One region of the Parasphingorhabdus pacifica genome, then DNA from elsewhere that is predicted to be linked to it. Evidence: riboswitches for the same ligand, from Rfam matches in the RefSeq annotation. Region 1 holds a riboswitch; the other holds the start of a gene.

Region 1 (3,400 bases):
AGTTCTGCCTCGTAATGTTCTGTCAACGAACCGATACGCTCTGCGGTCGACACAAGATCCCTGGGTTGGCTGGAGGCACGACGTGGCATTCGACGTTGCTCGGAGGAGTGGGCAGGCGCGTGGCGGTGCGGTTCTGCGGCGGCTTGCCGTGACCGGTGCGGTCGCCGCGTTGGCCGGTGGCATCGGCGCGTCGGCAGGTGTCACTCCTGCGAGTGCGGAGCCCGGTTCGGCGGATTCTCGTTCGGGAGAGTCGGGGGCGCGGTCGCAGGCACGTGTGCTCGGTGGTGCGGAGAGCAGCACCGCGGAGGCGCCGTGGACGGTGGCGCTCATCGGCGAGACCGGCGCGCACTTCTGCGGTGGGACGTTGGTCTCCGCCACCAAGGTGGTCACGGCGGCGCATTGCACGGTCGATCCGAGGACGGGGGAGACGCGGGATCCGGAGTCCCTGCAGGCGGTGGCGGGCCGAACGGATCTGCGCACGAACGAGGGCTTCGTCGGCGATGTGGAGCGGGTGTGGGTGCACCCGGAGTACACCGATTTCTCCCAGGGCGAGGACCTCGCGGTGCTGACCCTGGCCGAACCACTGCCGCAGGAGACGTTGCCGCTGGTGGAGCCGGGGGATGCCGAGTCGTATCGGGCGGGCACTCCGGGGCGCGTCTACGGATGGGGCCGGACGAGCGAGTGGTCTTCTTCGTCGCCGCAGCTGCGCTCGGTGGAGGTGCCGGTGGTCGCGGACGCCGATTGCAAGGCGACCTATCCCGAGTACGACGGCGCGGCGATGCTCTGCGCGGGCGTGCCGGAGGGCGGTCGGGACGCCTGCACGGGTGATTCGGGCGGCCCGCTGGTCGTCAACGGCCGCCTGGCGGGCGTCGTTTCCTACGGCAACGGCTGCGGCCGTCCCAACACGCCGGGGGTCTACACCCGGGTCAGCACCTACAGCCCCGAGATCGCCACCCAGCTGCGGAACTGAACAGCAGGACCCGAGCAGTGGTGTCCTGCGTCCGGAGGTGTTCCCGGGGCCGGAGGTGTTGGGCCGGGGCGTGTCGTAGGCAACGTCCACCGCTGGTGAATGCGGGTCCGCCCGCCGGGTTGTGATATCCAGGTAAGGGTGACCCTCCAGCCGCTTGCGACCGCCGTGCACCGCGCCTACACCGCCGACCTCGACGCCGAGGACTTCTATCGGATGCTGCGGTTGCGCGTCGACGTCTTCGTCGTGGAGCAGCAGTGCCCCTACCCGGAGTTGGACGGTCGGGACCTCGAAGGCAGTACCCGGCATTTCTGGATCGACTCGGCTGACGGTTGTGTGCTCGGCTACGTCCGGCTGCTCGAAGAGCCGGACGGGACCTACCGCATCGGCCGGGTCTGCACCGCGAAAAACGCCCGAGGCATGGGCCTCGGGCGCAAGCTGATGCGGGCGGCCGTGGCGGAGATCCAGCGCGCGCCCGCCGTGCTCTCGGCCCAGTCGGACACGGTCGAGTTCTACCGTTCCTTCGGTTTCGTCGAAGCCGGTGACGAGTACGTGGAGGACGGCATCCCGCACGTCGACATGGAGCGCTTCGTGACGACCCGCCGCTGAGGTCGCGCACTTCCCGCGGTACCGGAGCAGGTCAGCGAAGTGCCGCCCGCTTGGGCGAAGCCGCCGGTTTCGGGCCTCACCGGGCAGCCCGCTGGAGGCGCGGGTGGCGCATGGCGGAGTGGCGAGGGTTACGTCGACGGCGAATGAGCTTGGTCGACTGATCCCGTTCTGGGACGATGCACGCTGGTCCCAGCGAGGAGCCAGTCAGGAAGCCGGTGCGAGTCCGGCACGGTCGGCGCCACTGTGACCGGGGAGCGGACCTCCCACGAGAGCCACCGGGAAAGCCCTGGGAAGGCCGGCGGGACGCGATGATCCGGGAGTCAGGACACTGCTGCGCTCCTTGTCCACACCGGCTGCGCGGCACGCTCGCGCGGCCACATTCGGGGCGTCCGATACCCGAGGAAGGAACTGCCGGCATGACAGCCTCCCCAGTGGAGCGCACGACCGCCCGATACCCCTTTACCGCCGTCGTCGGTCACGACGACCTGCGCTTGGCACTGCTGCTCAACGCGGTGCACCCGCGCATCGGGGGTGTCCTGGTGCGCGGTGAGAAGGGCACGGCCAAGTCGACCATCGTCCGGGCACTGGCCGCACTGCTGCCCGCACTCGACGTGGTGCCGGGATGCCGGTTCGGCTGTTCGCCCTCCGAGCCGGACTCCCGCTGCCCGGACGGGCCGCACGAAGGCGCGGAGACCGGAACGCGCCCCGCCGAACTCGTCGAGTTGCCGGTGGGTGCCACCGAGGACCGCCTGGTCGGTTCGTTGGACCTGGAGCGGGCGCTGACCGAAGGAGTGCGCGCCTACCAGCCGGGTCTGTTGGCCTCGGCGCACCGCGGTGTGCTGTACGTCGACGAGGTCAACCTGCTGCACGACCATCTCGTCGATCTGCTGCTCGACGCGGCGGGGATGGGTCGTGCGCACGTCGAGCGCGAAGGTGTCTCGATCTCGCACGCGGCCTCGTTCCTGCTGGTGGGAACGATGAACCCGGAAGAGGGCGAACTGCGACCGCAGCTGCTCGACCGGTTCGGGCTGACCGTGCAGGTGGCGGCCTCGCGAGAGGTGGAGACCCGCACCGAGGTGGTGCGCAGGCGATTGGCGTTCGAGGACGATCCGGCGGCGTTCGCGCGCAAGTGGGCGGACGAGGACGCCGCGCTGGCCGAACGGATCGTCGACGCGCGGGGGCGCGTCGACTCGATCGCGCTGCCGGATTCGGAACTGCGCCGGATCGCGGCCTTGTGCGCGTCCTTCGAGGTGGACGGGATGCGGGCCGATCTGGTGTTGGCGCGCACCGCGGTGGCCCACGCCGCCTGGCGCGGTGCCGATGCCGTCGCCGAAGCCGATGTCGAGGCAGCCGCGCGACTCGCGCTGCCACACCGGCGCCGCAGGGATCCGTTCGACGAGCCGGGGGTGGAGGAGGACCAGCTGCAGCAGGCGCTGTCCGATGCCGCCGAGCACGCCGAGGACAGCGGTGAATCGCCGGAGACCCCGGGAGCGGAGCAGGACGGCGGCGGTCGGGACGCCAACGGTGACGGCGGGCCGGAGGATGATCCGGACGATGACGGCCCCGACGGGGGACCGGACGGCGGTTCGGATGGCGGTCCGGAAGACGACGGGCCGGACGGGGGCCCCGGCGGTGGCCGTCCCGAGGAGTCCGATCCCGGCTTGCCCGAACAGGACGACCAGTCCCGGGGCGGAAAACCACAAGAAAACGACAACGAGAACAACTCGGGCAACGCTCCCGCCGACCGACCGCCGGCGGCTCCGACACCCGCGTTCCGGGCCAAACTCCTGGAAGTGCCCGGAGTGGGCGAGGGGACTCCCGGCA
Region 2 (3,400 bases), on a different contig from region 1:
TGGTCCCGCCCAGGATGTGGCTGAGCAGCAGTACGAGTCCGAACGAGAGCACCGCACCCAGGAAGGCACCCGTCGAGATCGAGAGCAGCCCACCTCCGGCACCGAGCACCACCACCACGACCGCTCCGGCCGAAGCGCCCGAGGACACTCCGAGCACGAACGGGTCCGCGAGCGGGTTCCGCAGCATCGACTGCATGACCGCACCGCAGACGGCCAGTCCCGCACCGCAGACCGCGGACAGCAGCACCCGCGGAAACCGCAGGTTCCACACGATCCCTTCGCGGATGGGGCTCAGCTCGGATTCGGCCACGCCGACCCGGGACAGGAGCGTCGTCCACACGTCGCCTACGCCGATGCCGGCAGGGCCGATGGTGACGGCGATCGCGATGGACACCGCCAGCACGGCGATGCCCAGCACCGGCAACCAAACCGCGTGCGCGCGAGCCCGGTCCGTGGTGGAGGTCGTTAACGCGGGTGTCTCCGTCCTCAACCCGTCAACCCGAACTCGCGCAATGCGGCCGCGACCTTCTCGACGCCATCGACGGTGCGCATCGTCGGGTTCATCGCCTGTCCGGTGAGGGGGACGTACCGGTCGTTCTCGACCGCGTCCATCTCACGTGCCACCGGATGCGTCTCCAAGAATTCGATCTTGCTTCGGGCCGTCTCGGCGGTTTCCGAATTCCGGGTGAGATCTCCCAGCACGAGAACATCGGGATTGCGTTGAGCGACCGTCTCCCAGTTGATCTGCGGCCACTCCTGCTTGGTGTCGTCGAAGACGTTCTTCGCATCCAGCGTGCGGGTGATCACTCCCGGTGCGCCGCAGCAGCCTGCCATGTACGGCGATTCGGAGTTGGCGAACCAAAAGAGCAGTCTCGCGTGCGAAGCGTCGATGTCGGCGGTGGCTTCGCGCATTCGGTTCTGCAGGTCGGCGACGAGTTGTTCACCCCGTTCCGCCACGTCGAAAATGCGGGCGATTTCCCGGATTTCGGTGTAGACGAGGTCCATTTTCAGGGGTTCGTGCCGGGCGCCGTCGCCGCTGCCGCTGTTGTCCTTCGCACAGTCGGCGGGGGAGAGGTAGGTCGGCACTCCGAGTTCGTCGAACTGCGCGCGGGTCGCCACGCCACCCTTGCTCAGCGTCGAGGCGAACGACGATGCGGCGAAGTCCGGCTCGGCCGCGAGAACGCGCTCGAACGACGGGTAGTTCTCGGCGAGGCGCGGTACCTCGGCGTTCTCCTCAGCCAGCTCCGGTAGTACGGGATCCGTCCAGGTCGCGGTACCCACCATCCGGTCGGAGAGGCCCAAGGCCAGCATGATCTCGGCGCTGCCCTGGTTGAGCGCGACAGCCCGCTGCGGCGGGTGCTCCAGCTGAACCTGTTCACCACAGTTGTCCAGCGAAAGGTGGTCACCGGCGTCGGCATCCGGTTCGGCAGCTGTTCCCCCGGAACAGCCGGACAGCGCGAGTGCTGCGGTGAGAAGCACAGCGGTACAGCAGGCGGAAAAGTTTTTCGCCACGGATTTCCTCCCCGTGCGGGGCTCGGTCGCGAAGCCCGGTCCTACGGTTTCCGCTCAGCCGAAACGCGTTCGACTGAGTGGCCAGCAGGTCTTCGGACTCGGGGTCGTCCGAGTGGGAACTCCTTCCCGGGCAGTTCGCCCAGTGGCCGTGTTCCTGCTCGTCGCCGCTCACCGCTGCGCGTCAGTTCCGGATTCTCACCGGATTCCCAAGCCATTCACGATGGCTATTACTGGCAGCCGGACGCTATCACGGCAATGTGCGGCGAGATGGGGACCATGATGTGACGCACAATGTCGTCGGTGGCGACGTGAGCGACGGGGCCGGGATGTGTGCGGCGCGCGTTTCGCCCAAGCTGCAGCGTTGCACGGCGTCGGATTCTCCTGTGATTCATCGGTATCGGGGCGTTCGAAATCACGAGAAGAGGGGTGCTCCGGGCTTCGACGGCAGCTGGTTCGGGCGGTCGGTGGTTCTCCGCTGCCTTGGCGAGTGGGAGTGGGTGGGAACACACTGCAGGACGTGCAGACCTTTCTCCCGTATCCGGACTTCATCGAGACCGCGCGCGTGCTCGACACCAAGCGACTTGGCAAGCAACGGGTGGAGACGATGCAGGTCCTCCGCGCGCTGACGGTGCCGGGGTACGGCTGGCGTACCCATCCCGCGGTCGTGATGTGGACGGGTTACGCGGAGTTGCTCGCCCGCTACGGCCTCGACGTGTGCGCCGTGTGGTGTTCGGCCGGTTACCGGGACACATGTGCCGCGACGATCGCTGCCGATCTGGAACGGGCGGCCGGTACCACCACCGTGCGAACCCGGGAGGAACTGGCCCTCGTCGGAGAACTGCCGCCGTGGCTCGGTGATCGGCGATTCCATCGCAGCCACCAGTCTGCGCTGTTGCGCAAGGACCCGGGCCACTACCGCAGGTATTTTCCCGGTGTGCGATCGGATCTGCCGTACGTGTGGCCGGTCTCGGACCGCTCGCGCGATGACTGACCACTCCGGTCGTCGGGGCAATCGATTGCGCGGAGATGTCCTGGAACTGGGATTCCGAGAATTCAGGAGTTGCGGGGCTGCTATCCGTCCGGAAGCGGCAACGGTGAGCGCGAGAGCAGTTCCCGGAACTCGTGTACCGGCAGCGGAGCCGCGAACAAGTACCCCTGGTAGGCGTCCACGCCGAGACCGTGCAACAGGCGGTACTGAGTGGCGGTCTCGACTCCTTCCGCAATGCACGTGCGGCCCATCGCGCGGGCGAGTTCCACCACGGCGCGTGCGATGCCCAGGTCGGACGGGTCCGATCCCATCCCGGAAACGAACCGTCGATCGAGCTTGACGATCTGCGTCGGCAGGTCCTTGAGACGGGCCAGCGACGAGTAGCCGGTGCCGAAGTCGTCCATGGCGAACCGGAGCCCGGTCGCGGCGAGTTCGCGCATCGTCCTGCTCGGTCGCTCCGACACGTTCACCAGGATGGTCTCGACCATCTCCAGCACCACTCGCTCGGAAGCGATGCCGCTGTCGGCGATGGCGGACGACACCTCTTCGGAAAAGCTCTGGAGCGTCGGTCGGAGCCCGGAGAGGTTCACGGCTATCCCGACCGGACGGGTGCCGTTCACCGGCCAGCTCGCAGCTTCGCGCAGCGCGGTGCGCAGCACCCACCTGTCCAGTTCGATCTCCAGGCCACCCTGCTCGGCCACGGACAGGATGACGTCGGGAGCGAGCATTCCCCGTTCCGGGTGCGGCCACCGCACCAGGGCTTCGGCGAGCACGATCGACCGCTCCCCGTCGACCACCGGTTGGTAGTGCAGGGTGAGGTGACCGTGCAAGATCGCCTGCCGCAGCTCCTGCTCCAAGGTCAGCTGAGCCGAGATCGAACTGCTCAGCGAACGACGAGCG

What was found. A riboswitch is a leader RNA that binds a small molecule or an ion and turns the genes downstream of it on or off. The one in region 1 is predicted to bind cobalamin.
Region 2: another riboswitch for cobalamin. It lies ahead of ACYVAN_RS20790 (ABC transporter substrate-binding protein); the one in region 1 lies ahead of ACYVAN_RS01110 (putative cobaltochelatase).

What each region holds. Positions count from the first base shown of each region.
Region 1 covers NZ_BAAGYS010000002.1:243,960-247,359, reverse strand. The annotation lists gene ACYVAN_RS01120 (S1 family peptidase) at 83-970, shown strand; gene ACYVAN_RS01115 (GNAT family N-acetyltransferase) at 1,109-1,576, shown strand; cobalamin riboswitch at 1,743-1,926, shown strand; gene ACYVAN_RS01110 (putative cobaltochelatase) at 1,993-3,400, shown strand, end outside.
Region 2 covers NZ_BAAGYS010000014.1:133,710-137,109, reverse strand. The annotation lists gene ACYVAN_RS20795 (FecCD family ABC transporter permease) at 1-490, opposite strand, end outside; gene ACYVAN_RS20790 (ABC transporter substrate-binding protein) at 487-1,479, opposite strand; cobalamin riboswitch at 1,579-1,762, opposite strand; gene ACYVAN_RS20785 (MSMEG_6728 family protein) at 2,030-2,503, shown strand; gene ACYVAN_RS20780 (putative bifunctional diguanylate cyclase/phosphodiesterase) at 2,584-3,400, opposite strand, start outside.